Regions from separate parts of the Desulfovibrio sp. 86 genome, predicted to be linked through region 3. Evidence: riboswitches for the same ligand, from Rfam matches in the RefSeq annotation. Region 3 holds a riboswitch; each other region holds the start of a gene.

Region 1 (3,275 bases), 240 kb from region 3:
AGCATTTATACTTTCTCAAAGGTAAAATGCTCTAGGCCGGAAGCCCGCTCGTCATGCGGCGCGGGCTTTTGCATCCATTGGCGCTCTGTCGTTGCGGCGCCACACTGTTTCAGTTTGACGAGGTTTCGCGGTGGGCGTCGTCCTTGACCTGCCGCATGTAGTTGTACACGGTGTAAATGGACACGCGCATGGCCTTGGCCAGATACTGCACCATTCCCTTGATGAGAAAAGCCCCTTCTTCATCCATGATGCGCACAAAGTTGAGTTTTTCTTCCCGCGTCATGGTGGCGGGATGCTTGCCCGCCCGCCGTATGGCCGTCTCGATGATGGCGTCGCTGGTTTCGCCAAGGCAGGAGGGGAAGGCCTCGCTCATCTCCTTGCCGGGGGCGTTTTCAAAGCGCAGCAGGGCATGCAGCACACCCTGAAAGCGCTCCAGATCCGTCAGGTCAAAGTGTATGCACACAGCCCCGATGACCTCGCCCTCACTGGTGCGCAAAAAACTGATGGATGACTTGAGCGTCTGCCCTGAAGGCGTTGTGGCGGCATAGGCTATGATGTCCTGCACATTGTCGCCGCCCTGACGCCACGCCTTGGTGACCATATTGGTGGCCGGAGCGCCCACATTGCGCCCGGTAAGGGAACCTTCGATGTGGATGATGGAGTGCTCAAGGTCGCTGAAGTCGTGTACCGCCACTTCGCAAAAAGGCCCCAGCGTTCGGGCCACCATACCGGCCATGCGTTTGGCGTTGGCAAAGATGGCCTGGGTTTCCGCCATGCGGCAATGGGTTTTTTCCACATCCTGTGAATAGATGCGGGCGCTTCTGGTGGTACGGCGGGGGGCGGCAGCGGGCCGCGGTGGAGATATCTTGCGACTTTGCTTGGGCATGTGGGCCTCCCGTGGGTCACAGCTGCTCATCATGTCCGACAGCGGTGCTTTGCTATAGAATTTTATGTAGGCTACATGAAAAAAACACTATTGTGTACCCCCAGACTCCGCAAAAAAACGATAAAAACCGGTGATACGCGGCGTAAAACGCCGTATCGGGAGATTCCGGGGCGGGCTGACCCAAGGCTCTGGAAAAACGTGGGGACTGCGCCGGAAGGCCATGGCGTGGGGGCGGATAAAACAAAAGCCACCCGCACGCGGGTGGCTCAAAGGCGTAAAGGTACCGTTCCTGTGTGATGCGGCTGTGCGGCCCCATCGTGCATGCGGAAAAAGTGCTTTTGCGGGGCTTTACGGCTTTTTGGGTTCCTTGGTCAGGTCGTCGGTGCTGTCCTTGGCGTGGCGCACAAGAATGGCGGCAGCGCCGGGGGTTTCGCCAAGGCCTTTGATGTGGGTGTCAACCTTGATGCCGGCCTTTTTAAGCTGGGAAGCCCAGGAGTCGTCCTCGTCGCCTGCAAGGTCGTTGCGGGCATGGTCGCCAGCCACCAGCATGAGGGGGGCGATGACGACGTGCTTGACCTTGGCGGCCTTGAGTTCCTTGAGCAGGTCTTCAATGCTGCGCGCGCCTTCCACCGTGGCCATATGGATGTTTTTGTCCGTGGCCGTGAAAACAGCGCGCACGCCTTCAAAGGCCAGGTCTGCGCGGCCATGGCTCTGGCCGTGGCCCATGAGCACAAGGGCGGTGTTTTTGCCGCGCTGGCTTTTGGTGTCGGCCAGAATGGCGGCCAGAAGTTCCTGGGCGTCAGGCTTGGACTCAAGCATGGGGCGGCCCATAAAAACAGCCTCAAAGCGGCCGGGGTTCTTGCTCACGTCAAGCAGCACGGCCCGCTCAAGCTCGGTAAATTCTTCACCGGCCAGAACATGCAGGGACTGCACGCGCACAACCTTTACGCCGTCCTTGGCCAGTTGGGCCATGCCGTCGCTGATGCTGCCCACAGGATGTCCCTGTGCGGCCAGTTTTTTACGAATGATCTGTGATGTGTAGGCCCAGACCACAGGCGCGCCGGGAAAGGCTTTTTTAAATTCCGCGTCCACAGCCTTGAAGGCGGGCTGGGCTTCGGGAACGCTGGTGCCGAAGGCCACCAGCAAAATGCCTTCCTTGGGGGCAGCGGCATCTGTGGCGTAGCTTGTGCCGTGCACGGCAAGCGCCGCCAGCAGCAGCAGGACGAAAAGCAGCGGGCGAAGCCCGACGTGTGACAGGATGCGCGGCATGGCAACCTCCTCAATATCGCGTTGAAAGGTTCGCAAAAGGGCTGTGGCCCCGGCGGGTGTTCGGACTTGAGGGCTGTGTGGCCGCAGGGCCAGCGCCTTGGTTTCGCCTTCACCGCTTGCGCGATTGGCTGTCAAACGCCGCCCATCCTGAGCAGGCGAAAAGAAACCTTGTCCCCTCTTACCGCAGCGCGACTGTTTTCGACTTGCACGAAATTCCCCGCCAAAGGGATACAGGACAACAGGGCGCGTCAAATGTCAAGGAGGGCGGGAGGTTGCGCCAGCCGCCACATGAGGTCCTGCACAGGGGCAGCAGCGCGGCCTTCTTGGCCGTTCAGGCCGTATTTTTCCTTGTTCTTCCGGCAAATTTCTGCTACATATGCGACCTCCCTTTGAAAAAGGGAAATCATGTTTGGAGGCTGGACATATGGCAGGCTTGGAAACCGGGCACGAAACCGAAATGAATTTCGAGAGTGCTCTCGAAAACTACCTCACTTCCGATTTTGGCGACCTTGAAGAAGGCTCTATCACCAAGGGCGAAATCGTTCGCGTGGACGAAGACAATGTGCTGGTGGACGTGAACTTCAAGTCCGAGGGGCAGATTCCCGCGGCTGAATTTCGCGATGCTGCCGGCAACATGGTCGTTGCCGTGGGCGACAAGGTGGACGTGTACGTTGTTCGCAAGAACGAAAACGACGGCACCATTACCCTTTCTTTTGAAAAGGCCAAACGCATGCAGGTTTTCGACCAGCTCGAAGACGTGCAGGAAAACAACAGGGTCATCACGGGCCACATCGTACGCCGCATCAAGGGCGGGTACACCGTGGACATCGGCGGAGTCGAGGCATTTTTGCCCGGTTCTCATGTGGATCTGCGTCCCGTGCCGGACATGGACGCCCTGGTCAACCAGGAGTTCGAATTCCGCGTGCTCAAGATCAACCGCCGCCGCAGCAATGTCATTGTTTCGCGCCGCGTGCTGCTTGAAGAAGAACGCGATTCCAAGCGCCAGGATCTGCTGCGCACCCTCGAAGAAAATCAGACTGTGCAGGGCAAGGCCAAGAACATCACCGAATACGGCGTGTTCGTTGACCTGGGCGGCCTCGACGGCCTGCTGCACATCACC
Region 2 (3,275 bases), 1.2 Mb from region 3:
ACTTGCCCTTGTCCAGAGAGACAAAGCGGCCACTGAGGCTTTCCGCCGGAGTCGCGATGAGCGAGAAGTTCAGCCCTGTCTTTTCCGACTCGTCATCGCAGCGCTTGCGCATATGGCTGATGATTTCAAGGCCGAGCTTCTGTGCCTCTTCACTTTCGCCATGGTGCTTGCCAAGCAGGGACATGAGGGCTTCAGCCAGGCCGATGAAGCCCATGCTGAGCGTACCGTGCTTCAGGACCTCTTCAATGCTGTCGTCCCAGCCCAGCTTATCGGAGTCAAGCCAGATGCCCTCGCCCATGAGGAAGGGGTAGTTGCGCACCTTTTTGGAGCTCTGAATTTTGAGCCTGTGCATAAGCTGGCGAAAAACCAAATCAATCCTGTCGTCCAGCAGAGCAAAGAACTTTTTGACGTCGCCTTGGGCTTCAAGGCCCAACCGGGGAAGATTGACCGAGGTAAAGCTCAGGTTGCCGCGTCCGCAGGTCACCTGCCTGTCCTTGTCATAGACATTGCCGAGAACCCGCGTGCGGCAGCCCATATAGGCCACTTCGCTGTTGTAGTCGCCCGGCTTGTAGTACTGCAGGTTGAACGGAGCATCCAGAAAACTGAAGTTCGGGAACAGCCGCATGGCTGAAACCTCGATGGCCAACTGAAAAAGGTCGTAATTGGGATCTTCTTTGTTGTAATTGACCCCGGACTTCACCTTGAAAATCTGCACGGGAAAGATGGATGTTTCCCCGTTGCCGAGGCCCGCCTTGGTGGCCTTGAGCAGGTTCTTGGTCACCATGCGCCCTTCGGCGGAGGTGTCAGTGCCATAGTTGATGGAACTGAAAGGCACCTGGGCCCCTGCGCGCGAATTCATGGTGTTCAGGTTGTGGATAAGGGCTTCCATGGCCTGATAGGTGCGCCGCTCGGTATACTTCAGGGCTTCCTCAGCGGCATAGGCATGGGCTTCACCCAACATGGCCTTCTGTTCCGCTGCGACGGCCTGATCAAGTTTGCGGCCAAATTCTTCCATATTGCCAAGGCGCGGGCACAGTTCAACGCTGGCCAGCAGTTTTTCGGTAAAAGCCGCCGAGTCCTGGGCTTTCATATGCATGGCAATACGTACAAAGGAGCTAAAGGCCCTTTCGTATTCCTTGCGATACGTTTTAATGACGCCTTCGCTCATGGCGAAGTCGAAATGCGGCACACTCTGACCGCCGTGCATTTCATTCTGGTTGGCCTGGATGGCTATGCAGGCCAGAGCCGAATAGCTTTCAATGGCGTTGGGTTCGCGCAGATAACCGTGCCCGGTGGAAAAACCGTTTTTAAACAGCGGGATAAGGTCTATCTGGCAGCACGTTTCCGTGAGCATGTAGAAATCTTTGTCATGAATATGGATGTCGCCATTGATGTGCGCGGCCGAGGCATCCTTGGGCAGAATGTAGTTGTCGATAAAGTACTTGGACCCCTCGGATCCGTACTTGAGCATGGTGCCCATGGCGGTATCGCCGTCAATATTGGCGTTTTCGCGCTTGATGTCTTCGTGAAGGGCAGGAGAATACGTAAGCTTTTTATAGATATCCATGAGATACGATTCCGCATTACGGATTTTCGTATGCTCGGCGCGGTACAGGATGTATGCCTTGGCCGTCTTGGCGTAGTCGTACTGGATCAGCGTTTCTTCAACAAGATCCTGAATTTCTTCAACGTGCTTGAGGCTGCGGGCATCCAGCTTTTTGCAAACTTTTTCAGTTACGAACAAAAGGTCTGTAGGGGACATATCCTCACCGCCAACGGCCTGATTGGCCTTGGTAATGGCGTTGAGAATCTTGACAGAATCAAAAGGCACTGCCGTGCCATCGCGCTTAGTGATGCTGGCGGGCATGGAGGAAGACTCCCATAACAACTGTGAAAAAAACTGTGAAAAAAGTTCGTTCGCATAACGAACGAAGGGGACACCAGTAACGTATGGGGCGGTAAAGTAAACCCAGGGGCAAGCCTGTAGCCGGGAACAGGTCGTTCCCGCAAAGGATTGGCCGGCAAAGGCCCCGTGCCGACAATCCATAGTATGACTGTTAGGGATTATACCCGACAGCCGTTGGGTATTGTTGAAAGCAGGTCTTCCGGCTTGCCAACCGCCTTTCGGCCTTCCCAGGGCATTGCCCCAGTGGCGCATGAAGAAAGGCGGCGTTTGTGCGGCTTACGGCGGCGGGTCCGCTCCCGTTTTTCACGGGATTCTCTATTAAGCCCATAGGGCGCTTTCAATGTCTAGAAAATCTCAAAAGAACTGCATCCTGTCAATTGGGGTAAGCAAAAAAGGCTTCCTAGTCACGTAGGAACAGTGCAGTTTTTATTGATAAATTTTATTATAAAGCGTTCATTCAAACCTGAAAAAAGGCCGCAAAAAAGTACTGGGCGCGAGCTATACCCTGCCCGAAAATACACTGCCGGAACCGCCATTGAAAGTTCCGCAGCCTTTTATATGTTTGGCTGATGACTCCCTTGGTGCGAGCAACAATCTAGCGCACTGCCCTGACGATTTCAAGGCTGTTCAAACCCTTGGCTACTGCGGCTTTGCAGATGCGGCCTCTGGAAAACCGCACCATTTGCCATTTTTACAGGGGCATATTTTTTTAAGAAATATTACCAAGAAGCGTGAAGACAATTCATAATATACAATAAATTCAGTTAAATATACGTAATTAACTGGCAAAATGATCTTGTCCCGGCCGTATAAACATGGGCATGCCGCACGTATCGGTGATGCCTGCACTCCCCCCTGTCCCGTGACGCAGGCATGCTCCTCTGCGCAAGCCCACGTGCCCTCCCGCGAACCCCCGCGCGCAAGGCGTTCTGACTGAAAGACGCGGCCCTTGGCCTCCTTTTTCACCATACCAACATACAGATACAGTAAGAGTTTTAGGGGGTGGGGGCGTGGGGGAGGAGACCCTTTTGCAAAAGGGTCCCTCCCCCACAAAAAAACTTCAAACGGTTGCTCCCAGCCATCAGACAAAAACCTCCGGCCCTGGGGCCGGAGGTTTTTTGTCAGTGTGTGTCACAGGGCTCGTGTGTACTCTCAACCCTGCCCGGGTTGCTGTCAGGGCAACAGTACAAGGTTGTAGACATCGGCCTCGTCCAGGTACTTTTTCGCCACTGCCTGCACCTGGGCCGGGGTCAGCTTTGCGGCTTTTTCTATGAGCTGCCGCTCAAAATCATAGGGCCGCCCCAGCAAGGCGTCGCTGGCAGCATCCGCCGCCCGTGATCCAAGGCTCTGCCGGTCACGGTAGTACGCG
Region 3 (3,275 bases):
CATGAGCAACTACGGGCGCATGCTGGAGCAGGGGCGCGGCATTGACGCCAACCCCCAAGAGGCCGCCCGCTGGTTTGACCTCGCAGCCCGGCAGGGGCAACCCGAAGCCCAGTACAACCTCGGCCTCATGTATGAGAGCGGGCACGGCGTGCCCCAAGACCACAAGGCGGCCGCAGCCTGGTACAGCCATGCGGCGGCGCAGCAGCAGACAGACGCCCTGGCCCGCCTCGGCCATCTTTACCGCACCGGTCAGGGAGTGGAAAAAAATCAGGCACGCGCCACACTTCTGCTCTACGCGGCTGCCATGCGCGGGTCCATCCACGCCATGAAGGAACTGGAAGACATGGCCGGACCTTCCGCCTCACGCCCCAGTGCCGTGCTTTTTGGCCTGCGCCTGGACACCGCCACCCGACCCGCCATGCGCGACGCCCTCGCCAAGGCGGGCATGCGCGCGTCCCGACAGGACGACGCCTATATCTGCGACACCTACACGCCCGGCGCGCTTGTGCCCGGCGCGCGGCAGGCGGCCTTCTGCTACGGGCCAGGCCGCCCCTCGCCCCTGGGCTTTGCGGAACTGGAATACGCCGTGCCGGACAAGGCCACGGCGCAGGCCATCGTGCGCATGGTCAGCGAACGCTTCGGCGCGCCCTCCGCAGGCGAAAGCGACGACGATCACCTCTGGAACCTCGGCTCCGTCGTGGTGGCCACGCGCTACGAGCCCACGCGCCAACTTGTGAGCCTCATGTATATGATTCCCGCCGTCTACCACCTCACCCGCCAGGATTAAACGCGGAGCATTTTCTTTTGGGAATGCTTGGTGGCTGAAAAGCTTTGTGGGGGAGGGACCCTTTTGAAAAAGGGTCTCCTCCCCCACACCCCCTCCCCCTAAAACTTTTATTTAGTTCCGCTTATAACAGTGCTGCCTAAGCAGGTGGCAGGTTACTCCCGCGCCTTGCCACTCCACACAAGACCAAAACTGTTCCAAATCAAAGCAGCCTTGCATTTGCGGCTCAGCAGCATTCCGCCCTGAGACTCAAGAGCGACCCGTCACCATTCTTGGCCTGTCTGCGCTTGACACCATGCCCGCTGTTATATATCAATTTATCTAGATATTGTGATGAGAAACGGAAAACGGTGAAAATCCGTTGCGGACGCGCCACTGTAATCGGCACAAACCCGCGCCGTGCCACTGTTCACTGACCAGACCGTCAACATGTTGGGAATGCCGCAACATCGATCTGCTCCGGGGACGGGAAGGTACGGCCACGCGCAACCACAAACGCGCAGGGGCCGGAAGCCAGGAGACGCCTCATCACCTGCCGCCATCCGGCGGCAAGGCAGTACTGTCTCGCGTTCAGGCAAGTGCCCGGTCAGGCGTTGGCGCGCCCGACCAGAGCCGTGCGGCATACCAATGCCGCGCGTCGGTACGGATTGCATCCGTATTGTGAAGTGGCGGCAAGACCGGCGGGTCACACGCCATTTCAGGTATACAAGCTCTAGCGTGAAAAAGACTGCCCTTTCAACACCATATGAAAGGAGCAACCATGCGTACCCACATTCTCGGCTTTCCCTCCATGGGCAGGCAGCGCGAGCTGAAACAGGCTCTCGAATCTTTTTGGCGTGGCGACACTTTTGCCCAGGATCTCACCGGCACAGCGCACCAGCTTCAGGAAAGCCATTGGGCCATCCAGCGCGAGGCCGGCTTGAGCTACGTGACTACGGGCGATTTTTCCCTCTATGACCGCATGCTGGACACAAGCCTCATGCTTGGGGCCGTGCCCGCCCGCTTTGCCCACTGCGGCAAGGACGCCCTGACGCGCTATTTCGCTCTGGCGCGCGGCGACGCCTCACGCAACATTCCGGCCATGGAGATGACCAAGTGGTTTGACACCAACTACCACTATCTTGTGCCGGAAATCGAAGCCGACGCCGTCTGGACGCCCGGTGAACACCCCGTGCTGGAAGCCACCCGGCGCGCCGCCGCCAAGGGCTTCACGCCCAAGGCCGCCATCATCGGCCCCTTCACCTGGCTGGCCCTGGCCAAGGGCCAGAACGGCGCTGATCCGTGGGCGCGGCTGGACGAGGTGCTGGCAGCCTACACGGCGCTGCTGGAACAGCTGGCTCCGCTCTGCCAGTGCATTCAGATTGAAGAACCCGTGCTCTGCACCGAACTGCTGCCCGCCCCTGCCACCGCGCGCTTTGCCCAAACATACGCCACGCTCAATGCGGCGACGGCCCGCGCCGGATCAGCCAGACTTTTGCTGGCGACCTACTTCGGCCAGCTGAAAAATCACCTTGCTCTGGCCGTAAACAGCGGCTGCGCGGCCCTGCATATCGACCTTGTGCGCGGCTCCGGCCAACTGGACGCCGTGCTCGCCGCCCTGCCCGATCACATGGCCCTGTCCCTCGGACTGGTCAACGGACGCAATATCTGGAAGACCGACTACGCGCAGGCCGCCAGCCTCATGAACCGCGCCGTGAGCGCCCTTGGCGCTGACCGTGTGCTTCTGGCCTCTTCCTGCTCGCTTTTGCACAGCCCCGTGGATCTCGCGGAAGAAACCGACCTGCCTGCCCACATCAAGAACCGCATGGCCTTTGCCGTGCAGAAATGCGCTGAACTGGCCGACCTCAAGGCCATTGCCCAGGGCCAGGGCCAGGGCCAGGGCGCGGACATTCTGGCAACCAACGCCGCTGTGCTGGCCGAGGCCCAGGCCCATGCCGACACAGTGCTGGCACGGGTGCGCGAGCGCGCCGCCGCAGTGACCCCGGCCATGCTGGCCCGCAAATCCCCCTTCGCCGCGCGCAAGCAGGCTCAGGCCTGGCTGCGTCTGCCGCTTCTGCCCACCACCACCATCGGTTCTTTCCCGCAGACAGACCATATCCGCAAGACGCGGCTGGCCTTCAAGCGCGGTCAAATGACCCAGGCCGACTACGAAGCCGCCATCAAGGCCGAGATCGCCGCCTGCATCAAAAAGCAGGAGGAGCTTGGTCTGGACGTTCTCGTGCACGGCGAGGCCGAGCGCAACGATATGGTGGAGTATTTTGGGCAGCAGCTTGGCGGCTTCTGCTTTACGCGCAACGGCTGGGTGCAGAGCTATGGCAGCCGCTGCGTTAAGCCGCCCGTCATCTATGGCGACGTGTACCGCAAGGCCCCCATGACCGTGGCCTGGGCGCGCTATGCCCAGTCCCTGACGCAAAAGCCCGTCAAGGGCATGCTCACCGGGCCCGTGACCATCCTCTGCTGGAGCTTTGTGCGCGACGACCTGCCGCGCAGC

Evidence for each region. A riboswitch is a leader RNA that binds a small molecule or an ion and turns the genes downstream of it on or off. The one in region 3 is predicted to bind cobalamin.
Region 1: it holds a riboswitch for cobalamin, as region 3 does, so the genes downstream of both, DESU86_RS07080 (sirohydrochlorin cobaltochelatase) here and metE (5-methyltetrahydropteroyltriglutamate--homocysteine S-methyltransferase) in region 3, are expected to answer to the same signal.
Region 2: it holds a riboswitch for cobalamin, as region 3 does, so the genes downstream of both, DESU86_RS01105 (anaerobic ribonucleoside triphosphate reductase) here and metE (5-methyltetrahydropteroyltriglutamate--homocysteine S-methyltransferase) in region 3, are expected to answer to the same signal.

The regions. Positions count from the first base shown of each region.
Region 1 is NZ_LR738849.1:1,699,986-1,703,260, forward strand. It holds gene DESU86_RS07075 (helix-turn-helix transcriptional regulator) at 110-886, opposite strand; gene DESU86_RS07080 (sirohydrochlorin cobaltochelatase) at 1,235-2,155, opposite strand; cobalamin riboswitch at 2,190-2,413, opposite strand; gene DESU86_RS07085 (30S ribosomal protein S1) at 2,580-3,275, shown strand, end outside.
Region 2 is NZ_LR738849.1:266,625-269,899, forward strand. It holds gene DESU86_RS01105 (anaerobic ribonucleoside triphosphate reductase) at 1-1,867, opposite strand, end outside; cobalamin riboswitch at 2,079-2,260, opposite strand; gene DESU86_RS01110 (hypothetical protein) at 2,442-2,654, shown strand; gene DESU86_RS01115 (M16 family metallopeptidase) at 3,080-3,275, opposite strand, start outside.
Region 3 is NZ_LR738849.1:1,462,307-1,465,581, forward strand. It holds gene DESU86_RS06215 (hypothetical protein) at 1-787, shown strand, start outside; cobalamin riboswitch at 1,127-1,306, shown strand; gene metE (5-methyltetrahydropteroyltriglutamate--homocysteine S-methyltransferase) at 1,545-3,275, shown strand, end outside.